Regions from separate parts of the Blautia hansenii DSM 20583 genome, predicted to be linked through region 2. Evidence: riboswitches for the same ligand, from Rfam matches in the RefSeq annotation. Region 2 holds a riboswitch; each other region holds the start of a gene.
The links. Region 2 has a riboswitch for cobalamin ahead of CGC63_RS07810 (energy-coupling factor ABC transporter permease). Riboswitches for the same ligand answer to the same signal wherever they lie in the genome.
Positions count from the first base shown of each region.

Region 1: another riboswitch for cobalamin. It lies ahead of CGC63_RS15635 (DUF4430 domain-containing protein); the one in region 2 lies ahead of CGC63_RS07810 (energy-coupling factor ABC transporter permease).
Region 3: another riboswitch for cobalamin. It lies ahead of CGC63_RS04810 (prenyltransferase/squalene oxidase repeat-containing protein); the one in region 2 lies ahead of CGC63_RS07810 (energy-coupling factor ABC transporter permease).
Region 4: another riboswitch for cobalamin. It lies ahead of CGC63_RS12915 (ABC transporter ATP-binding protein); the one in region 2 lies ahead of CGC63_RS07810 (energy-coupling factor ABC transporter permease).

Region 1 is NZ_CP022413.2:956,487-962,457, forward strand. Features, by position in the region: gene CGC63_RS04825 (ABC transporter ATP-binding protein) at 1-409, shown strand, start outside; gene CGC63_RS04830 (ECF transporter S component) at 382-1,725, shown strand; gene CGC63_RS04835 (leucine-rich repeat domain-containing protein) at 1,741-2,589, shown strand; gene CGC63_RS04840 (hypothetical protein) at 2,606-2,785, shown strand; cobalamin riboswitch at 2,838-2,974, shown strand; gene CGC63_RS15635 (DUF4430 domain-containing protein) at 3,112-5,971, shown strand, end outside.
Region 2 is NZ_CP022413.2:1,560,887-1,566,857, reverse strand. Features, by position in the region: gene CGC63_RS15980 (sirohydrochlorin cobaltochelatase) at 1-314, opposite strand, end outside; partial or broken gene CGC63_RS15975 (energy-coupling factor ABC transporter ATP-binding protein) at 585-1,187, opposite strand; gene cbiQ (cobalt ECF transporter T component CbiQ) at 1,184-1,960, opposite strand; gene CGC63_RS07815 (energy-coupling factor ABC transporter substrate-binding protein) at 1,987-2,289, opposite strand; gene CGC63_RS07810 (energy-coupling factor ABC transporter permease) at 2,291-3,037, opposite strand; cobalamin riboswitch at 3,233-3,413, opposite strand; gene hemA (glutamyl-tRNA reductase) at 3,524-4,756, shown strand; gene CGC63_RS07800 (precorrin-2 dehydrogenase/sirohydrochlorin ferrochelatase family protein) at 4,746-5,219, shown strand; gene hemC (hydroxymethylbilane synthase) at 5,222-5,971, shown strand, end outside.
Region 3 is NZ_CP022413.2:947,590-953,560, reverse strand. Features, by position in the region: gene CGC63_RS04815 (DUF4430 domain-containing protein) at 1-50, opposite strand, end outside; gene CGC63_RS04810 (prenyltransferase/squalene oxidase repeat-containing protein) at 56-2,689, opposite strand; cobalamin riboswitch at 2,976-3,161, opposite strand; gene CGC63_RS04805 (hypothetical protein) at 3,211-3,594, opposite strand; gene gloA2 (SMU1112c/YaeR family gloxylase I-like metalloprotein) at 3,608-3,988, opposite strand; gene CGC63_RS04795 (VOC family protein) at 4,004-4,366, opposite strand; gene CGC63_RS04790 (Rpn family recombination-promoting nuclease/putative transposase) at 4,520-5,263, opposite strand; gene CGC63_RS04785 (hypothetical protein) at 5,392-5,565, opposite strand; gene CGC63_RS04780 (hypothetical protein) at 5,699-5,971, opposite strand, start outside.
Region 4 is NZ_CP022413.2:2,540,906-2,546,876, forward strand. Features, by position in the region: gene CGC63_RS12905 (endonuclease/exonuclease/phosphatase family protein) at 1-1,061, shown strand, start outside; gene CGC63_RS12910 (DUF2705 family protein) at 1,120-1,917, opposite strand; gene CGC63_RS12915 (ABC transporter ATP-binding protein) at 1,917-2,798, opposite strand; cobalamin riboswitch at 3,226-3,421, opposite strand; gene CGC63_RS12920 (alpha/beta-type small acid-soluble spore protein) at 3,457-3,660, opposite strand; gene CGC63_RS12925 (PspC domain-containing protein) at 3,731-3,916, opposite strand; gene CGC63_RS12930 (DUF4097 family beta strand repeat-containing protein) at 3,931-4,758, opposite strand; gene CGC63_RS12935 (DUF1700 domain-containing protein) at 4,755-5,441, opposite strand; gene CGC63_RS12940 (PadR family transcriptional regulator) at 5,438-5,761, opposite strand; gene CGC63_RS12945 (hypothetical protein) at 5,954-5,971, opposite strand, start outside.

The sequences.
Region 1 (5,971 bases), 600 kb from region 2:
ACATCTTCTTCATGCACATCCTTATGATTTAAGTGGAGGGGAACAACAAAGGGCGGCACTGGCAAAGGTATTGCTTTTAGAACCACAGATTTTGCTTTTGGATGAACCTACTAAGGGGTTGGATGGTTTTTATAAAAGTAAGCTGGCTGGGATTTTCCGAAAGTTACAGGAAAAGGGAATTACTATTTTAATGGTTTCTCATGATATTGAGTTTTGTGCTTCTTATGGAGATACCTGTGCTATGTTTTTTGACGGGAGTATTGTAACTTCATGTAAAGCAAGGGAATTTTTTACAGGAAACAGCTTTTATACCACAGCGGCAAATCGTATGGCAAGGCAGATTTTTCCTGATGCAATAACAGTAAAGGATGTGATTAAAGCATGCAGAAGAAGCAGGCAACAGGAGTAGATACATGGGCAATGCTTCCCATATACGGAAGTATTTTTGTAATCATCTGTACGATTTTTTTGCCCTGGATTTCCATACCGGTATTGAAGTATTCGAAATTACCTACAACCTATACCTTTTGGAATTTTGATGAATGTATACAGAATGTACAGAGAAGCATTCAAGAAGGTGGAAAGCTAAAAATGGATGCTTTTACGATACAGGAGTTGGAGATACTTCAAAATATTGGGCAGATTTTAAAGGTAACAGCAGTTTTTTTGATTGTTGCTATGCTTGTTTGTGGTATTGTTTCTTATAAAATGAAAAAGAAAGGTGTAGTATGGGTGAAAATTTTGTTTTTCATGTCTGCACTTCATCCTGTATTTATTTTTCTATTAATTGGAGCAGGAAATGTTTTTGTTAATGAAAGAATGGGACGCACCATTGATTTTATCAATCTTACTATACATAGTTATATTCAGATGACTTCATGGCAGTATGGACAGATGATTATTTCTGTACTTTTGTTTTTATTTTCAGGTAGATTTTTGGATACACAGGCAGAAAAAAAGCAGCAGATGTATATAGAAAGAAGTATGAAAAAAGATAAAAGAATAGGAAAAAGAACATTGTTATCCTTGCTTTTGATTTTAGCGGCAATTCCTTTTGTTATCTTTTTTGGTATTTTCTTTTTAAATGACAGAAGTGATATTTTTATTTCTATGTGTATTATCGGTTTATCTATGATACCTTTTTGTATGGTATTTGAGGGGAGAAATCCTCAAGCAAGAGAAATCCTTTTAATTGCGGTTATGGCTGCTATTGCAGTGGTAGGAAGGATGGCATTTTTTATGGTACCCCAGTTTAAACCGGTGACAGCTATTGTGATTATTGCCGGTGTGGGATTGGGAGCAGAAGCCGGATTTTTAACAGGGGCTATGGCAGGCTTTGTTTCGAATTTCTTTTTCGGGCAGGGACCATGGACCCCATGGCAGATGTTTTCCTTTGGAATTATCGGTTTTCTGGCAGGCGTGATTTTCAGCAAGAGTAAAAAAAGAAAAGGAAGTCGAGAAGCAGAGTGGTTTCATGTTTTAACATTGTGTATTTTCGGTGGATTGGCAACACTTATTATTTATGGATTTTTAATGGATACTTCAACGGTATTCATGGCGTCACAGGAGCTGACGTGGCAATCCTTTTTGGCGGTTTATATCAGCGGATTTCCGTTTAATGTTATTCATGCAGTTTCAACGGTGATTTTTTTGTTTTTCCTGGCTCTTCCTATGGAGAGAAAATTAGACCGAATTAAAAAGAAATATGGAATTTTAGAAGTATAAAACAGGGGTGAAAGTATGGGACAGGTACGTACATGGCATGCAGAAGCAAAAGATATTTTTAATTGCGAACAGGGAAAAAAATTCAAAGGAAGATTATTAGCGTTGGAGGATGTGTATCATAGTATAGACAATCAGGCTTTGAAAAATAATGTAAAGATTAAAAGTGTGAAGTTGGCAGACTCGGTAAAAGAAATCGGAAACCAGAGCTTTTATAATTGTACGGCTTTACGTGATATCAATTTGGAAAATGTCAGTCAAATTCGCTGGGAGTCTTTTTTAGGATGTGTACATTTAAAAGAAATAACCTTGTCTTCCGGTATCCGATATTTGGGAAGACGCTCTTTTTCAGGATGTAAAAGGTTAAACTGTGTAAAATTTGAAAAGAGTACCATGCTAAAGGGAATTGAAGCCGGAGTTTTTCAAAATTGTGAAAGCATTGAAAAAATCAGTCTTCCAAAGGGACTTACAGAAATTGGAAACAAAGCATTTTACAAATGCACTTCTCTGAAAGATATAGAGCTTCCGGAAGGAATTCAGGTTATCGGAAACGAAGCTTTTTACCAGACGGCAATTCAGGGAATAAAACTGCCGTCAACACTTGTAGAAATCGGAAACAGTGCGTTTCTCAAATGCAGGTCATTAGAATTTGTTCAGATACCGGCATCTGTGAAAAAAATCGGAAGGTGGTCTTTTCACGGGTGCGGGCAGTTGAAAAAAGTGGAATTTTTGGGAGAGCCGGAGGAGATCGGCGAATGGATCATTAATAAAAGCACTGTAATCCGCTGTAAGAAGGGAAGCGGGATAGATGCGTACTGTAAGGAAAAAGAATTTCAAATAGAATATATAGATGAGGAATATACTTGAGTGGGAGGTAAATAGGATGAATGATAGTAAAATTTCAAAAAAATATGTAATATTCATTATATTTTCGATTATTTTTCTGGTAACTCCCTATCCGCTTCTTTCTATTGCTATTCTTTTGAGTGGAATATTATATTATTTGGATAAAATATGTGATTACTTGAAAAAAGATGGAAAAAATAAGTGGGAAAAGGAATAAAGTCTTGACATATGTAGATAGAATGTGTAGTATAAAGGGGAAAGAAAAAGCATAACTGCATAGCTCTAATGGTCACTGACAAAATTATTTGATCAGTGTTAAAAAGGAAATCAGTGAAAATCTGATACAGTCACCTCTGCCGTGAAAGTAATTTGAAGTCGGAATACTTGCCATTACACACTTAAAGTTTTTCTAGGCTGAGGATAGTTATGTGGTTTCTGTATAGAATAATTTAATATGGTAAAATTACAAAACACCTTTTGTCTGGAAAGATAAAAGGTGTTTTTTGATATGCATACTATGCACATGAAAGGGGAAAAGAAGATATGAAGCAAAAGAGATATTCTTTTGGAAAGCAGTTGCTCAGCATGCTTTTGGTAATGGTTTTACTTTTGTCAGGGATTACCGTGCCGGTAAAAGCAGATAATAGTCAGAAAGAGCAGGTAAACGCAAAGGAACAGCCATACGTGTATTTTCAATATGATGATGGCAGAATTCAGGAAATGGGTGAGGATAATACTTTTACCCTAAATTTGTTGGATACAGGTAACTTTGTTCTTGCAGGAACAGATAAACGTCCGGATTGGAATTTTTCTGCTCGTGTACAGGTATCAGACACAGAGTATCAGAAGCATTATTGGGTGAATTCAAAAGGACGATATGTTCCGTTTGATGTAAGAAAAGTAGAAGGTTATGTTTGTAATGCAGATAATCCTGGGGAAGTTTTTCAGACCTTTTCTATTGATAATGTATCCAGTGAAATTGAAGAAGTAAAAGCTTTTATAGGTAATCAAGAAGTTTCTCTGGACAAACCATATCAGGTAGAAGGAACTGCCAGTGGAAATGTATCAATAAAAGGCAGGGTAAAAGGGGAAGAAGAGTTTAAAACAATTCCTGTGGAAGCTTTGCATTTTGAAACAGTAAGTGGACCGGGACTGTTTTATGGAACAGGAACCTTTGCAATGCAGGAAGCCGGAGAAGCTATATTTAAAGCTTCTTTATACGAAAACAGAAATCTTGCGGCGGAATTTAAAGTAATATCAGGAGCAGTAAAATTACAGGATTTTACAGTAACAGTACCAAAGGTTTGGGAGATTGATAGCTGGAATGGTTTGGGCGGATATTATGTAGGAATAACAAAAGGACAGAATACAGAGAAAAATTTCAATCTTAGTTTTGTACCATATAACGCAACAAATCAGAAACTTGTATGGGAAGCTTTGACACCTGATATTGCGGAGTATATGGAAGCTTTCGGAAATGGAATTGTTCCGAAAAAAGCAGGGGTGGCGAAATTTAAAATCTCAAGTGAAGAAAATCCAGAAATTTCTAAAGAAGTCAGTGTAGAATTTCGTTACAAAGATACACTAAAAGATGCGAAAGCGGACAAAGAGGTTTATGAGCTACTTGATGGAGATTATGTAACATTTCAGATTAATACAACACCTTCAAACGCCACAGAGCAGAGATTTCAATGGTCTTACAGTCAAGATGGAATTGTAAAAGTAACAGACAGTGTTGAAGCAGATGTATGGGATGTAAATGCACCGAAAAAAACACTTCATTACATGGAGGCTTTGAATGAGGGAGAAGTTACAGTAATTGGTGTTCCATATGATACAACCGGTGATTGTAAAAATGTAGAATTTACTGTACGTGTTGCAAAAGAAGAAGTTGCTCCGGAGGAAGTAGATTATCTGAAGGTAGCAAAAGAAGATATTGAGCACGGAACAGCTTATCTGTCAAAACAAAGTCTGGAAAAATACGGAAATGAATGGAATCTCTTTACGCTTTTACGTTCAGGAAAAGAAGTAAGTCAAGAAACACTGGATAAATATTATGCGAGTGTGGAAAAACAAGTAAAAGAAAAAGTAGATAAAATGCGTGCTACAGATTTAGCCAGAGTGATTATTACATTAGAAGCTATGGGTAAAAATCCGCAGAACGTAAGTGATGTGAATTTATTTGAAAAACTATACAATAGTAAATCTATGGCATCAGATACATCTAATTGTCCAATTTGGGCGTTGATTGCTTTAGATGGATGGAAATCAGAAATTCCTTCAGATGCACTGTGGACAAGAGAAAAATTAATTGAACAAATCTTAAGCTTCCAGACAGAACAAGGTGGATTTGGACTTTTTGATAATAAGAGCTCAAGCATTGATATGACAGGTATGGCATTACAGGCATTGGCACCTTACTATCAAGATGATAAATACCCTAAAGTAAAAAAAGCAGTAGATAAAACTTTAGATTATTTAAAAAAACAGAAAACAGAAAATGCAGGATATTTAGATGGTGGCAAAGAAAATAGTTGTACAACTGCACAGGTACTTACTGCTCTTGCAGCATTGAAGATTGATCCAATGAATGCTGATGAGGGATTTACATCTAATGAAAATAATATAGTGAAAAATCTTCACAGCTATAAAACAGAAGATGGATTTGGCTGGCAGGATGGAAAACAGACAAATGGTATGGCAGTACAGCAAGTAACTTACGCATTAGAAGCATACAGACGTCTTGTAGAAAATAAAAACAGTTTATATGATATTACAGATACAAAACCTCAAACTCCCGATAATGAAAGTGGTCATGTAGTTATTTCTGTAGAGCGTTTTACAATCGGTCAGGGTTATATTTATGAACCAGTTTTTGTTCCGTTTGAAAAGGGAGATAATGCAGCCACTTTATTGAAAAAAGTGATTGGAAAAGAAAATTTTGTAGGAGAAGATACATATTTAGAAGCTATTGTAGGTGGTGATTTAGGAACAGATAAGGTAGTAGTACCGGAATATATTGAAAAACTCAGTAATGGAAGTGTGACAACAGAGACTGCCAGAGAATGGGGAAATGAAGATAACGGAGATGGTGGAGATGCACTGGGAGAATTCGATTACAGCAACTACTCCGGATGGATGTACCATGTAAATGGAGAAGAAGTAGGATATGGAATTGCATCTTATAAACCAAAAGATGGAGATGTATTGAGATTTCAGTTTACCATGTATGGATATGGAACAGATTTAACAGGACGTCAATGGGGAAATCCAAATCCTATTATTGATATCTGCAATAAAGACGAAATTACAAAATTAATGGCAGAAGTAAATGCAGATAGAGAAAAAATGATGGCAGTGCCGGAAGTAAAAGCAGCGTACGATGAAGCTGTAAAATTAGTAT
Region 2 (5,971 bases):
TGAAAAGCAAGAGCATCTTCTTTCATAAGGTCGTTTTCAATCCCGTTAATTACATGCGTAGGCTGAACAAGTACGTCTGTAATTCCGTCCTGAAGCATTTTCTCCATAGCTTCCTTCACATTGCAAATATGCACACCGTCTCTGGCATTTACTTTTTTGATAATCATTTTGCTGGTCCATGCACGATAGAGGGCATAATCAGGGAAAGCAGCCTGCATATCCTGTTCAATGGCATCAATGGTAATTTTTCTGGTATCATTGTGACTTGTTCCAAAGCTTACAGCCAAGATGGCTTTTTTTGTTTCTTTTGACACTGTTTTTGTTCCTCCGTAGTGTGTATTTATTTTCACATCTGAGATGTATTTTTCTAAAGCATTTAAGTTTTTCGGAAGTGGGAGAGAGGATTTTAAAATTCCTTTTCTGCATAAGCTTTCAAAAAGCTCCAGAACAGCAGGCGGTTCTAAATTTGTTTGTTTTAAAACACCTCGATTGCTGAATACCTGAGCCGGAGTGCCATGCATCAGAACTTTCCCCTCGTGGAATAATAAAATTTCATCTGCCCATTCATAAGCATAATTTACATCATGAGTTGCCATTAAAACAGTAATCCCATTTTGCGTCATCTGATCTACAATATGGTTTACCATAGTCGTATGCTTAGGATCTAAAGCAGCAGCAGGCTCATCTAAAATAATAATTTCCGGTTTCATGACAAGAATATCAGCAATAGAAACCTGCTTTTTCTGTCCACCGCTTAATGCATGGGTTGGTTTATGACGGAAAGGGGTAATTTCCAGATAATCAATGACTTCTTCAACTTCTTTTTTTGTTTCTTCTTCTGAATGTCCTAAATTTAAAGGACCAAAAGAAATTTCCTGATAGACACTGGCTGAAAAAAGCTGATTATCCGGATCCTGAAAAACAATTCCGATTTTGCTTCGCAAATCTAAAAGTTCTTTTTTCTTATAAGTAACTTCTTTATTATGGAAGAAAAGTTTTCCCTTTTGCGGTTTTAAAATACCGGTACAGCATAGAAAAAAGGTAGATTTTCCGCTTCCGTTAGCACCCATAAATGCGATTTTTTGTCCTTTTTTAATTTCCAGAGAAAGTCCGTTTAAAGAATGGCTTTGTTCATCGTCATAAGAAAAATATAAATCTTCTGCTTTTAAAATAATATCTGAATTCATGAAAAAAATCTCCTCCATACAGCAAACAGAAATAAAGCCGAGTCAAATACAACAATGGCTGCAATAACACTTTTTTTCGGAGGCTGGTTTTCCGATAAGACACGGATGGTATCGTCATAGCATCTTGCCTCCATAGAAGCATATAAACGGTTGGAGCGTTCCACGGCTCTTATCATTAAAACAGAGCCCAACATTCCGAAGGATTTTAAAGACGTTTTATAATCACGGTTTCCAAGACGGCAGTTCTGAGAAGTGGAAAGCGCAGAAGCCGTATCCAAAAGCACGAAAATAAAACGATAAATTAAAAGCATGAGCTCCATCAATAATTTGGGGCAGTGGAGCTTCTCAAGAACCTGCAAAATATCCGGCATCGGCGTAGTAAAGGATAAAAAATACAGGCAGGAAACAGCTCCTAATGCCGTAAAAATAAGCTGCACCGCATAAAAGAAAGAGGAGTAGCTGGTGGTAATGTACCAGCTTCCCACAGGAACAGCAAACATATCCATGGGAGTACGGCTTAGATGAAACATAATGGCAATGGTGCTGAGTAATAAAAAAATAATCGGGGCAGTGAGAAAACGTAAATAACGAGAAACAGGGACTCCACCTTTTTTAACGGTAAGAACCCCTGTAACTGCTAATACGATACCTGCCACTGCAATCGAACGACTCATTACACAAATACAAAGTGTAATTATTGCAAAGGCAAACTTCTCACCGGCGTTTTCATATCTGAGTCTGGAATGATAGCAAAGCTTATCAATGACAATCATAAGAAAACTCCTTTCAAAGAGAAATTTTAATTATCGTCTTTCATCCATTTCTTGCGTTCTACAAAACGTCCCATGATGAAAGCAATGACGCCTACGCCAATTCCTGTCTGAAGACAGAAGAGAAGACTTTCCACTTCTCCCGGAAGCTCTCCGCCAATGAGCTTTTCAAAAATAGGAGTTGCCCATGGCTCATAAGAAGAGTCAACCTCTTCTACAACCTGACTTCCGGCATCATCAGAACCGCCAAATTCTGCATCCTTTAATGCGAATAACGGAACAAAAGCAATTAAGAAAATCAAAAGAATGGCAAGAAATACTTTCTTTTTCATATTATTTTCCCTCCTTTAAGTAACCGATAGCACGAAGCTCAGGTTTTGCGTAAGTTTCTAATCCCTGAATAATCAAAACAGTGATAATACCTTCAATGATAGCCAAAGGTACCTGTGTAGGAGCGAATACAGTAAGGAATTTACCCATAGCAGCCATAAACGTGGTATCTGCATTGTGAGCAAGCGCCATCTGTGCAGCTGTAACGCAGTAAGTAAATAAGTCACCTAAGGTCGCTGCAAGAAATACAGAAACTATTTTATTTACTTTTGCTTTTTTACATAACACAAAAATTCCGTAGGATACAAACGGACCGGCGATTGCCATGGAAAAAGTATTTGCTCCGATGGTAGTCAGTCCGCCGTGGGCCAGTAAAATAGCCTGAAACAACAGAACAATCAGCCCTAAAATAGAAACGGCGGAAGGTCCGAATAAAATAGCGCCCAGTCCGGTTCCTGTCATGTGAGAACAGCTTCCTGTTACAGACGGAATTTTCAGTGATGAAATTACGAATACAAAAGCTCCTGACATAGCAAGGAGTGTAATTAAATTTTTATGTTCGGCTAAAGTCTTTTTAATAGACAAAAATCCGGCAACTAAAAACGGAATACATAAAGCACCCCATGCGATACAAAAGCCGCCGGGCAGATAGCCCTCCATAATGTGCATTGCACTGACATTTGTCATCATTCCAAAAGTAAGTGCAAGAATACCAGTCAGTACAAAAATTCGTTTGCGTTGTTTACTCATTTTTCTTCTCCCTTCTGATTTAAAAAATAATGTGCTCTCTGCGGAGCGTTTTATTGTATAGAATACAATTTTCTATACAACAAAAAAAGCCCTTCGGTACACACCGACAGGCTATCAGAAGAACAAGAGGTTCCAGCAAAATTGACATGCTATGAGCCAACCTGTTCTTACACACGGCCATCGTTCGTAACCTGTGTAAATCGCATGTACAAGGCAGGTCTTCTGACTCAGGCATCAGCATTTTATTTCGTCTTCCCAGTAAGCTCCAGTGACATAGTGAAATAAAACTTCTCCTTTACAGCGGCGTGACCGTGCAAGCTTTTCACTTGACTTTCCTATTCTCCTGCAAGCAGGCACCTTGAACACTCAATTCTGCATTCATTGTAACATACTATCTGATTTTGTCAATAAGTTGCACCGAAAAGAATTCTGTGCTAAGATGAAAAAACAGTGCAAAAACAAAAGATTTAGGAGATGGAAGAAAAAATGAGTATTTCCATGGTGGGAATTGATTATAACAAAGCGTCCGTAGACATACGTGCGCAGTTTTCCTTTACAAAGAAAAATGCAGCGGCAGCAATGGAGAAATTAAAAGAAGCTCCGGGGATTTTAGGCTGTATTATTTTGTCTACCTGCAACAGAATGGAGATTTGGGCAAGTACACAGGAGGAATGGGAAGGTTCTCTTTTTGATTTTCTGTGTGAAGAAAAAGGAAAAAATCCGGAAGAATTTCGCAGATATTTTGTGGAGCGAAGGGAAGAAGAAGCCATTGAGCATCTTTTTTATCTGACAAGCGGCTTAAAATCTCAGATTTTGGCAGAAGACCAGATTATTACGCAGGTAAAGGATGCCCTGTCCATGGCAAGAGATGTCTACTGTACAGACAACGTTTTAGAGGTTCTGTTTCGTATGGCGGTAACTGCCGCAAAAAGAGTAAAAACAGAGGTCGTATTTTCCAGAGGCAACAGCTCTGTCATTCATCAGGCTATTCAAAAGCTGAGAGAAACCGGATATTCCTTAGACGGCAGTAATTGTATGGTAATCGGAAACGGAGAAATGGGAAAGGTGGCTGCACTGGCTTTGGCAGAGGCAGGCGCTCATGTAACGGTTACCGTCCGTCAGTATCGCAGCGGAATTGTAAGCATTCCCAAAGGATGCGACAGAATTAACTATGGAGAACGCATGGAATTCTTCCCTTCCTGTGATTTGATTGTCAGTGCAACGGCAAGTCCGAACTTTACCCTTACCAAGGAGCTGATACAGCAGGCAGCAACAGGGAAAAAACAGCAGATTTTAATTGATTTGGCAGTTCCAAGAGACATTGAGCCGTCTGTAAACGAAATAGAGGGCATAACTCTTTATGATATTGACAGTTTTAAAATTGATACCAATTCTTTGGAGCTTCAGGAAAGTATGCAGAAGGCAGCAGCAATATTAAGAGAGCAGATGGAAGATTTTTACTGCTGGTATGACGGAAGAAGTTTAATCCCTCGTATTCAGGATATTCAGGCAGAGGCTGTGCAGGATTTAAACCTGCGTATTTTAAAAATTCTGCGAAAAACACCTATGGAAGACGAGGACAGGGAAAACCTTTTAAATGCCATTGATGTTGCAGCCGGAAAGGTTGTCAGTAAAATGATGTTTGGGCTTCGTGATACCTTGGAAAAAGAAGAATTCATAAATTGTGTAGAAGGGCTGGAAAAGCTTTATGGAGCATAAAGAGAAGAAGTTTTTTCCTTTGTTTGTAGATTTCACACAGAAAAGAGCCGTGGTAATCGGAGGCGGAAAGATTGCTGTCAGAAGAATTCAAACACTGCTGACTTTTGTGGGGGAAATCACGGTAATCGCACCTGCCTGTACAGAGAGCGTCAAGACTCTCTGCCAGAAGGGGAAAATTATTTATAAGCAGAAAAAGTTTGAAGCAGAAGATATTGAAAATGCAGACCTTGTACTTGCAGTGACAGATAATCATGCGTTAAACGAAGAAATATACAAGATTTGCAAAGAGAATAATATACTGGTAAATGTAGCCAGCAATCAAGAAAAATGCGATTTTCATTTTCCGGGAATTCTGGAATATGAGAATGTGGTTATCGGCTTTAATGGATGCGGAAAAGACCACAAAAAGGTCCGCCGTGTAAGAGAAATGATACAGGAAATGCTCAGTCATAAAGGGGAGTAAATATGAGAAAAGTAGTAATCGGAAGCAGAGAAAGTAAGCTTGCAGTGGTGCAAAGCGAAATGGTACGGGATTATATCCGAGAAAATAATGCGGATATACAGGTGGAAATTTTGACCATGAAAACCACCGGAGATAAAATCTTAGATAGAACCTTAGATAAAATCGGAGGAAAGGGACTGTTTGTAAAAGAGCTGGATAAAGCTCTTATGGAAAGAAAAACAGAATTATCTGTACACAGCTTAAAGGATATGCCTATGGAGGTTCCCGAAGAACTGCCTCTTATTGCATTTTCCAAAAGAGAAGATCCAAGAGACGTTCTGGTACTTCCAAAAGGTGTTACCCAGTTAGATACTTCGAAGCCTATTGGGTGCTCCAGTTTAAGAAGAATTTTACAGCTAAAAGAAATCTTTCCTGATATGGAATGTAAAAGTGTTAGAGGAAACGTTCAGACACGTTTAAAAAAATTAGATGACGGAGAATACAGCGGTCTGCTGCTGGCAGCCGCCGGTTTAAAGAGATTAGGCTTGGAGGACAGAATTGCCCGTTATTTTGAACCGGAGGAGATGATACCCGCAGCCGGACAGGGAATTTTGGCAATTCAGGGAAGAAAGGATGTAGATTACAGCTATTTAAAGGGCTATGGAGACGAAAACGCCACTTATGCCGCATTGGCAGAGAGAGCCTTTGTCCGTTATTTAAACGGAGGCTGTTCTTCTCCGGTAGCCGCCCATGCCCGGGTCGAGGACGGACAG
Region 3 (5,971 bases), 610 kb from region 2:
AGCAATGCAATAAACAACAGCACCAGAATTTTTTTTTCTCTACTTTTCATTCTTCTTACCTTGTTTTCTTTCTTAAATAGTAGTACCATACTCCGCCAGCTGCTGCCCCTAATATAATAACAGAAGCAACAGCAATTACAACAGGATTTGTTTCTTTTTTTGTTCCTGCAACCATAACTTCATCTTCTTTTTCAGGAGTTTTGAAAAGAGATTTTTCTTTTATTTCCTCTTTTTTCTCATTTAAGGATTTTGTTTTTACACGCTTGTCAATAAAGTAGTCTCCGCCTTCTGAAACAATAAATTTTGTCTTTTTATCTTTTACCGTAACCTTCTGAATATAATCTGCCTTTCTTTCCTGCTGATTATATTTCATAAACAGATATTCCCCGTCTTCTTTATCTACTGTGATTTCCACCTGCATTTCTCCCGGAAATTCACCTTCCTGCTCAAAGTGGAAAATAAACGGATTTTCTGCTAACTGTTTAATATCTTCTTCGTATTGGCTGCCTTCCTTTATTCCCACTTTCATATCCTTGACAGTTTTTATATCTTTTCCATTGACTGTTATGGTGTAAGGACTGTCCTTTTTCATTTCACCCTCAATTTTCAGGTTTTTATCTTTTCCCTTAATTTCTTCAAATGCTTTTTTCTCTACCATACCGTCTTTCACAGTTGCCTGAATTGTATTTGAAGCTGAAGATGTATTGGTCTGCTTTGCTGTATTTGCAGTTTTACCTTTTGCAGTTGTTTTATTCTCTGAATTACTTCCTGCCTGAGACAGCGCTGTTTCACTTTCTGTTTTCGGTTTCTTCAATATATATTTTCCACCAATTTCTATATCACAGACAACCTGTCCGTTATTTACCGATACCCACTGTTTTTCCTGCTGTTTTCCGTCTTTTTCATAATACAGCATGTATACGCTTTCTTTTAATGCTGTATCAATAGCAATCTCAACTTCTCCCGGAAACGCTCCTGTTTCCTTGGTTTCAAATTCCAAAGAATTTTTCTGTTCTCTTATCTCTATTCCTGCTTTCATATCTGCCGGTTCATATACATTTTTTCCTTTTAAGCAAATGGTGTACCCATTCCCCTGATATGTATAATCTTTCTTGGAATTTTTCACATTTTCAAAAATTTCTGCTCCGATAACTTCCTGCTCCAGTTTTTTGATAATACTGTCTGCTCTTAACAGTTCTTCTTCATACTGTAAATGTTTTCTGTTTGCTTCCGGAATTTTATAGTAAGCTGTTAAAAGTCTTTCTATTTCTTTTTTGTCCTTCAGTGTAATGTTTAAAGGCTCAAAGCCTTCCCATATTTCCTTATCTAAAGCCTCAATTTCTGCTGCCTGTGTTTCTACTTCTTTTAACATTTGTTCCAGCTTTGTTTCAAAAGCTTTTTTTTCGGAGAAATTTCCCATGAGACTTAATTCCACTTTCAATGCGTATAACTCATGGGCATTATCTAATGTCAGATTGCCGGAAAATGCTTCCAGTTTTTTTCGAAACGCTTCAATTCTTTCCGGTGTTTCCTCTCCGCCTGTCTGCCCATTCTCCACATCGGTCATATCATACAAGGAATTTCTTCCCGTAACAGCTCGATACCATGCTGCTAAAGCTAAAGCTCCCTGCTCTGTTGCCATTTGATTAGAGCCACCGTCAATCACATGACAAAATGAACCGTCTGAAACCTGAAAACGCAGCATCTCATCTAATAATGTCTTTCCGTTTTTCATAAATTTTTCAGAATTTAGCAAGGACACATCAATAGCTGAAAGGGCAATGACTACCTGTGCCGTGCTTTCCAAATTTTTCGCACTGTCATATCCTGCATTGCTGATATAACCGCCTTCTTCATCCTGAAGCTGTGCCAGCATTTCAATTCCTCTGTCCACTGCCTCTTTGACTTCCTGCTGCTGTGTATAAGGAGCTAATGCCTGCAATGCCATTGCTGTTATATCCGGATCCGGCTGATTTCCCATTAGCGCCCAGCCTCCTCCTGAAATTTCTGATAACAAAATTGTCTGGATAAGATCTTCTCTGGTTGTCTGTGTACCTAAACCTTCCAGCTTTGGGATTTCATATTGATTAGAGTCAAAAGCAATCAATGCAAAAATTGTACCGTTAATTCCCTGTCTGTTTACCTTTTTCATATTTGCTAAAGGCTGAAGCAGATTATACCCCTCTACGGATGTGGGATTTATTCCCATAGAAGTAAGCGCAAGGGTTACTCTGGAATATTCTGTATATTTTGTTGTATGAAGGACTCCGCCCGTTTCTCTCAGCTTTTGATAAATATTCTGCAAATAATTATTCTTTGCCGAATTATTCAAATTTCCGTTTCTCGCCATTGCAATTACAGCCCATTCACCTCCAATAGAGTCCACAATGGGATTGGTAACTGCTGTCTGCAAATAATTTTCAGCTTTATTTAAACCTTCAAATGCCGGCTGATAAATTGTTATTCCATCCTGTTTCTGCGCATCGGAGACAACCATTTTCTCTGCACATTCTGTCTCATCTGCTGTGCCTGCAAGGAATTCTTCATCCAAAACACTCTCTGCTGTTCCCGGTAACATTTCCTCCTGCAAAAACTCGTACGTTTCTGCTCCTAATACCGACATCGGTGACTGAATGGCTAACATAACCGCTATCGCAGAAACTGTTATTTTTAAATTCTTTCTTTTCATTTCCAATCTCCTTTAATTGTTCATTCTGTGTCATATACAGAAATTTCCTATGAAAAGGAATTCTGCTTTGCAGAATTCTCCGCCTGCGGCGGGTTGCTTCAGCAACATGATACCTGTCCGCCGCAGTGCGCATCCTTGCGGAGCAGTTTTATTTCATAGGACGCAATTTCCTATGAAATAAAAAAGGTTCTTTTCCCATATCGGCAAAAGAACCTTCTCAATCAATCATTCAATATGAATTTTATCACTGCATATTGCTGTACGCAAAAAAATCTCCTCAGCCCGGAAATACTCTATATACATGGCAGGTGTTCTGACTTTGCTTCATCCTTGGAAATGCCTTCTCAAATTGCTATTCAATGGCTTCTATTTCCTCGTCCGCTTCACAGCAGAGGTGACTGTACCGGAATTTCACCGGTTTCCCTTTTAACCTTGAACCTAGGGCTCAACGACCACTTAGACTATGCAGTTATATACTCTTATAGTACATAATTAGAAGAAATATGTCAAGCACGGGATTTTCACTCTTTTCTGCTGAAATTAGATATTTCCACCCTATCATCATCCAGATTTTCTTCTTTACAGGAAAACTCAATCCTGTCCCCCTGCTCTGTATTATACAATTTATAATCTACCTTTTCACAATCCAACATTACACTTTGGGGTTCTGTCCCTTCCTGTGTTGCTGTATCTTCTTCTATGATGACCTCCATTTGGCTGTTTTCTATATCAATCTTCTGTACTACTGCGTCAAAAGAAGATGGTGGTACAAAATCACATTTTGAAGTTTTAAACTCTGTGACTTTCTTATAATATCCCCAACTTAATGCTCCCACGACAATACAAATCACTGATATTCCTACCAAAATCAATGTCCTTTTTCCTGATTTTTTCTTTTTATCCATTTTGCTTCCTCCTTTATCCATGTAATTCTAAAGGCAATCCATCCGGATCAAAGAAGAACGTCATTTGCTCTCCTGTAAATTCATCTATTCGAATTGGCTCTACCTCTACTCCCAACTTTTCCAGCTCTTTTGCCATTTCTTCTACCGACTCTACTTTAAATGCCAGATGGCGCAAACCATTTGCCTCAGGATAACTTAATCTCTTAGGACATCCCGGAATAATAAACAACTCGATTTCTATATTTCCTTGACGAAGGTCAATTTTATAATCTTTCCGGTCTTCCCTGTAATTTTCCCGAATAACTTCAAACCCCAGAATATCCACATAAAATTTTTTAGACTTTTCATAGTCACTACCGATAATTGCAATATGGTGCATGGTATCTAATTTCATCACTATCACTTCTCCTTACCCTTCACCGGCAACCTCAATAAGATTACCGTCCAAATCATAAAATCGCACAACTTGTCTTCCCCATGAATTTCTTGTCAAAGGCGTCACATATTCTATAACATCTTCATAAGATTGAAGTTTTTCTAAAAAATATTCCATATCTCTTTCTGTAAAATAAAGCTCTGTTTTATTATGCTTCGAGTACAACTCTCTGTGTATTGTTTCTTTCCAAAGACCTTCCTCTTGAAGAACCAGTCCTTCTGTTAAGATTACATTTTCCCCACTGTCCAGAACAACCTCAAGTCCAAATAAATCTCTATAAAACTTTTTTGATCTTTCTATGTCCTTTACAACAATCAATACATTTTTTAGTTTCATCTTCCGCCTCCTAAAAAGAATATTTCCCAATTCTCTTTCAATCATAGAATTCCTCTGATTTTTTAAACTTCGTCTGAAAGGTTACTAATAGATATGACTTATAAATAATAGATACAAAACAGATTTGATATTAGAATTTTTGATTTGTTGTTTTTATCTATGATTTTTGAGATTTTCTAATTCTTCCAAAGAAATATCGCAAAGCTCCATGATTTCCTCATCACTTAGCCCCTTAGATAACATTTTCGATACAATTCTTTTCTGAGCTTTTACTGTTCCCTCTTTTAATCCTTCTTTTCGCTCATCTTTTAACATTTCCTCTAAAGTCATAAAGCGTTCCTCCATCTCGCGACTTTCTTTTAAATCTGCTTTTACAAATTTCAAAAAAGCCAACAGTTCCTTGGAAATTTCATCCTCATTCTCTCCGCAAGTACTTAAAAATACAATTCTTCTTCCATCTTCCAATGGTGTTTGATTGCTTTCTTTGCACTGCATCTGAAAAGTATAACGATATTTTCTTTCACCAAAAGGATCAAAATCACAGATAAAAATCACGTAACTATCGGGTAATTCTGCATATTCTCTTCCTGATAAAAGAATATCCATATCCATTTGACTTTGATAATATCTGCTGCGTCTGCCGAGTGCAGGTTTTTTCGTCATCTGCATCTCCACATTATAACAAGTATTATTTTCATCTTTGGCATAGACATCTAAACGAATACCTTTATAGTCAGGATGATAGACCATACTTTTTTCCCTGCTAACATCTACACGGTCAATTTCTATTTCCAATGCTCTCTCCAAAAACTCTTTACAGTTTTCAGGATTTATCATCACTGCACCAAACATAAAATCATTCTTAATTGTAAGATCACTTAAACATCTTTTCTGCATATTCTTCCTCCATTTCCCAGAGGAATTCTATAAAAAAATTATAACATGCAGATTTTACAGTGTCAAAGATGAATAATTTCATTTCTAAATCAAATGTCTCTTGTATCTGGTGTAGACATAATATTCATTTATTCGTATGTTTCCAATTCTTCGATACTCTTTACCACGACTTCCCCCTTTTCAGCTTCTGCTATCGATGTGTCAAGCATTGCAAGATACTCTACATTTTTCTCGTCCTGTATCATTTTTTTATACTCGCTTTCAGACATCATTGCTATATTTTCAGATTTTGATACCATCATAATTTCCTCCTTAAAAATCTAATTATATAATACAGTATTTTTTCTAACTTATTTCTAACATCTGCATGCTTGACAATCAATATAGAAAACTGCCGTCCCGCAGTTTTTCAACTGCAAAGACGACAGTCCTCCTTTAATAAATACTTAAAATCATATAAATAAATCCCATTGCCAGCATTTCCACCGGTAATCCGCGAAATGCTTTTCCTGTTCTTGCAAATTTCAATGTTTTCTTTACAGAGATGAATAAAATAATCGGAACAAGAATGGTCCATACTAAACCTACGATTTCTCCAAAACTTTCCATATCAAATGGTCTGATAAACATTGCCAATGGAATAACTAACAGCAAGCTGTGTGTATTTGTAATCTTTTTCTTGATAATTCCGTTGGTAAAGGCAAGCGC
Region 4 (5,971 bases), 980 kb from region 2:
CAAAATTTTCAAAGTTTTTTAAAGGATTGGGGATTGTTGTCCTCATTATCCTCATCCTCTTAGTCTGTGCGGTTCTATGGCTTACCATTCGGGAATATCGACCGGAGAAAGAAGAAGCTCTAAAAGTGCCCAAAAATACCCGTACACTGTCTTTAGATGACTCTCTGCGTATTATGACTTACAACATCGGATATGCAGGGCTTGATAAAAGCGAAGATTTCTTCATGGACGGCGGTTCCGAAGTACAGCCGGACAGTAAAGAACAAGTAGAAACAAACCTAACAGGTATTAAAAAGGTTCTTACGGAAAATCCTGCTGATGTTTACTTTCTTCAGGAGGTTGACAAAGACTCTAAACGTTCTTTTCATATTGATGAAACAGAATATTTAAAAAGCTCCTTAAATATGGAAGGTATTTTTGCTTATAATTTTAAATGCGATTTTGTTCCTTATCCCCTTCCGCCTATCGAAAAAGTAAACAGCGGTATCTTCACCATGACAGATTTAAAAGTAAACAGTGCTGCCCGCCTTGCACTTCCTGAGTCTTTCTCATGGCCTGTAAAAACATGTAACTTAAAACGCTGTATGCAGGAAACACGTATTCCGCTGGAAGGTACTGACGCAGAGCTGGTATTGATTAATTTCCATTTAGAGGCTTACGATGACGGTGACGGAAAAATTGCACAGAGTAAAATGCTGGCTGAAAAGCTATCTAAGGAATACGAAGCAGGAAACTACGTCATTGCAGGAGGCGATTTTAATCAGACTTTTGAAGGAATGGACAAATATCCCATTACCAACACAGAAAACTGGGTTCCCGGAATTATCGGTCAGGATACTCTTCCTGAACATTTTTCTTTTGCAGTTGATGATACTTATCCAACCTGCCGACTTTTAAATGCGCCTTATACCGGTTCTTATGAAACCTCACAGGTCTATGTCATTGACGGCTTTATTGTGTCGGATAATATAACGGTTTCTGATATTTCCGTCATCAACACGGACTTTGAATACACGGACCATCAGCCGGTGCAGATGGAAATTTCTTTAAAACCAGAATAATTTTTCCCAAAATGAGGTTATCGAAGTAAACGACGCTTACTGCAATAACCTCATTTTTCTACAAAGGCAAATCCCGTTTTTTAAATCCCATTATTCCTATCATGAAGAATATTCCTGCTAAAAGCCACAATATCCCTACATACGCAAATCCAACCCAATCATATTCCATTATTTTTTCAGCATCAAACAGCGTCAGCGGAGTAAAATATTTCAAAAATTCAATATCTTCATTTACCTGTGAAAGCATCTGAATTAAGAAAAATCCCAGTCCAATTCCCGCTCCCAGACCAACAGAAAACTTCATTTCATTAAACAGGCAGGCAAACAGAAAGCACATAGAAGCCAAAAATATTTCCAGAGAAGCCAATCCGAAATTCAACACCAGAAATTTCTCAATTTCCAGTTTTCCCTCAAACATAATCTCACTGCATATTATAATCAGCGCTACGGCATACAGAACCAGTAAAATCACTCCTGAAAGCAGGACTACAAGCTGTGTAACAATAATTTCGCTTCGGCTGTAATGCGTATTTAATAAATATGCCATAGAACCTTTTTCCATATACTTAGAAACTAATTTGTAACACATAATGATGATGTAAATAAACGGAATAATCACTAAAATAAATCCATATAAATAATTATTCAAAAAATCCAGCAGTGTAACTCCCGGATTTTCCATACCAAATGCAGCAAAAAATTCCGGCATGCTCTCTGCCATGGCGTTTATTCCGGTCCCTACTTCCGGGTCATACATTGCAGTAATGATACCGGAATAAAGAGTAACAATCCCCATAAACAACAGCAATATTTTATAATTGGATTTTATTTCTCTTTTTAACAATGGTATACTCATCACTTTTCCTCCTTGTAATAACGCAAAAAAACTTCTTCCAACGTCTGGTTTCTGACAGCAATATCCTGCACCTCGTACCGGCTTAACTGCTTAATCAATTCATCTACTTGATTTTTTAAAGACAGAAAAACTGTATTCTCCCTTCTTTGACTGTCAGAATATAAGCCTTGAAAGTTTTCTGCACTTTTTATATCAGAAAAAGTAATTTCATAATGCTTCACTCTGTTATTTTTTATCTTATGTATATCTTCATCTGCGACAATTTTTCCGTCTTTTATCATAACCACTCGGTCACAGGTATTTTCCACTTCTTCAAAAATATGCGAAGACATTAAAATTGTTTTTCCAGCATCCTTCTCCCTTTTAATCAGCTCTACAAACTTGTTCTGCATAATCGGGTCTAATCCCGTAGTCGGTTCATCTAAAATTAAAATCGGCACGTTCTGCATAAAAGCAATAATCAATCCGATTTTTTGCTTCATACCCTTAGACATCTTTTTAATCTTAACCTGTGTATCGATTTCCAAATATTCCGTTAGTTCTCTCGCATACGTCAGGTCTTTCATCTTCTTCATTTTCGCCATAAATTCAATAAACTCTTTTCCTGACATATTGTCCATAAAAGCAATTTCGCCCGGAAGATATCCCACCTTCATCTGAACACAAGAAGCATTGCGAAAACAATCCATGTTTAAAATCTGTGCCCTTCCTTTTTGTGGGCTTATAAATCCCATAAGATGTCTGATGGTTGTAGTCTTTCCTGCTCCATTAGAGCCTAAAAATCCCACAACTTCACCTTCTTTCACAGAAAATGACACATCAAAAATTCCTTTTTTATTTCCATAATCCTTGGTCAGATTTTCAATTTCTATTACAGCCATCCATTCCCCTCCCTATCATTCTGCTCTCTACTTTTTATTATTTTCTTATTATACAAAAGCAAAGTTTCCCGGACAAGAGTAAGAATGTTATGACAGAATTTCTATCACGTAAAAAGACTGCATATCTCTCGATACACAGTCCTATAAAAATATGAAATATTGTTTCCTGATGAAGTGCCCTGACTTTAGTCACGAATTATTCTGTTCCTGCGGAGGATGCGCCGTTTTGTCTGTTGCGGGAAAACAAAACTTTGTAAAACAGGAGTTCAGAAGCAGGACACCTCACCTGCCATTTAATCAACGCATAATTCTATAAGTTCAGGTTCTTACCTTTCGGCATTCCATAAAAAAATCCACCTTCATCATGAAAGTGGAATCATCTACTGTAACTCACAGTATGAGGGATTCAAACTTTGCACGGAAGTTTTCACCTTACTGCTATTAAGCAGGTTTCCTGACTCATGGTTCATTGCTTTGCTTCTCCTTCTCGTATCAAAATACAATGGATTATTGAAGCATTGCTCCCCAAATACAGTGACCGGATCGCTCAGGATTCTCACCTGATTCCCTTTTCACCGGCGTTGTGCGGTCAACGCAGATGCACTTAATAGGTTTATGGAATTATACAACACAATAATACCATTCCATATACCCACAGTCAAGCATTTTTCTTTCTCTCATTTTCCCGTTTTCGCTTTGTCATAAGTCCGCCTATACGCCCGGTTTCTTTTGCTGACAGACTTTTCCATCCACTGTCTAAAACCTTATCTAAAAGTCCTAATTCCTCTGCGATTTCATATTTTACTTTCTCTTCTTCCGGAATATTATTCAAATCAATTTTTTCTTCTTTTTTCTTTGCCATAAAAAAGCCACACTCCTTTCTTCTTTGGAGTATGGCCTTAATTTACAGTTTTATACAAAGAAACCTGCTTTTATTTTGGAATTACGATTGCTGCAATGATATAAGCGATAATTCCTGTTCCAAATCCCATGCAGGTAAGAATAATCCATGCAAGACGGATTAAAGTAGGATCAATATTGAAATATTCTGCGATACCTCCGCAAACACCTGCTAACATACAATTTGTTGATGAACGATATAATCTTTTATCTGACATAATACTCTCTCCTTTTACTGATTTTCAAAATTAACAGCTACACTTCCTGAACTGCTTTCAATATCTATTTTTTTCAAGCTTCCTGCTGTGCCATATCTGGCATTTGTAGTTCCTGCGTGTTCCTCTCCGTTTAATACAAGATGACCGCTGGCGCATTTTGTCCTCACTGCGTAATCCTCTAACTTTCCTGTCTGTGTAACAGCAAAATCGCCGGATGCCATTTCAATATCTGTTTCCTGTGCATCTAAAAGCTCTATCTGCACGCTGCCTGACATCAAAGTAAAATCACCCTCTCTTACGGAAAGCTTTCCTGAGCTTAAAAATTGTCCCGACTCTAAATGAACATCAAGAGAAGAAAATACTTTACTTTCCGGTACTTCAATAATAAGGTCTTCCATTACCCCATAATCATGATATTCTCTTTCCAGTGACAGCTCCCTGTCTTCTGTATCTAATTCTAAGAAATCCTGATCTGTCAGCCCTGAAATTCTGATTTCGTCCTCCGGAATTGTACGAATTTCTACCTTTCCTGAATAGATTTCAATATCTATACTGTCTATTTCTGAAGGAAGAAATTCACGCTGTTCCATGCTGCCATGATTAAAATTGTCTAAATCTCCAAGGCTATGACGATAATCGTTAAAATCATCGTCCATATCCCACCACGGTCCTTCGTGATCCCGACATGCTCTCCTAAGAACATGATACAAACGGCTATTTGTAAAATTACCGGTAATGGACCGAACCGAACCTCCAAATACCAATCCCACGCCTGCAAGGCATCCGCCTACAATACCTGTAATGAGAACAACAATCAATGCAATCTTCGTAAATTTTTTCATTTTCTTTCACCTCCCCGTATTCCTCTGTGTAAAATTCTTTGTATAAAGTCAATTACCCAGCGGAAACAAATCGGAAATACTTTTACTGCCAGCCACAAAAATCCCAGCAAAAGCAATAAACCGATACAAATCATCAAAAGTCCTGTGCCTGCAACCAAGCATACCGTAGGCACTGCCGGAAACTGTGTAACTGCTACGCCTAAAGAAATAATACCGCCCATTAACAGCCCGATACATCCGAAAAATAATGCTGCTGCCACACCAATAGCTGCTCCTACAAGCGCTACAATCAATCCCAATCCTGCAACTGCCAACGCTCCCCAAAACGGTACGGTTATAATTGCCAGCAGTAATATCAACGCCCATGACAAGCTGCTTCTTTTTGGCTTCTGTTCCACCCTTTCACTCTGAATGTCCGGCATATTTTTTTCTTCAAAGCGTTCATCGGTATATCCTGTTTCCCGATATTCTCCGTGCTCGCTGCCGTTTTCGTCTAAATCTGCTTTAATGGTTGCCGCAACTTTTCCCGGACTTCCCAGTTCCTGAATAACCGTTGCTTCGTTTTCCTCTCCGGCATCGTCAAAATAATTCTCATAAAACTCCAATGCCTCTTTTCTCTCCTGTTCCGGTATATCCCACAGCAGCCGCTCCAGCTGCTCTAAAAATTCCTTTTTTCTCATCATTTCCCTATTCCTCCCTCAAACAATGTACTTATCTTTGTTGAGTAGCTTCTCCATTCTGCACGATACAAGTCCAACTGTACCTTTCCTTTTTCTGTTACTTTATAATATCGCCTGTTTCTGCCGCCATATTCCTTATCATAGGTTTCCAAACATTCATCCTTTTGAAGTCTGCGAAGTACGGGATAAAGAGTGGACTCAGAAACCTCCAGAACCTGTCGGACATCCTGTGTAATCTTATATCCGTAAGTTCCTTCACTCTCATTGGACACAACTGCCAGTACAATAGCATCTAAGAGGGCAGCGCCTGTATTAAAAACCATAACTTCACCTCATTTCTATTGCTATAATATTGTTTTATACGCAATACTATTTTATTTTTAATACTATACGCTATATAATATTATTTTGTCAATGATATTTTCTAAAAGAAATTCGAAAGATTTTTGAAAGAAAAAAACTAAGGGACTGCGCGGTTAAGCACAATCCCTCTTTCTCAATTTTCACATTATATATTACACTTCATCTTGCGG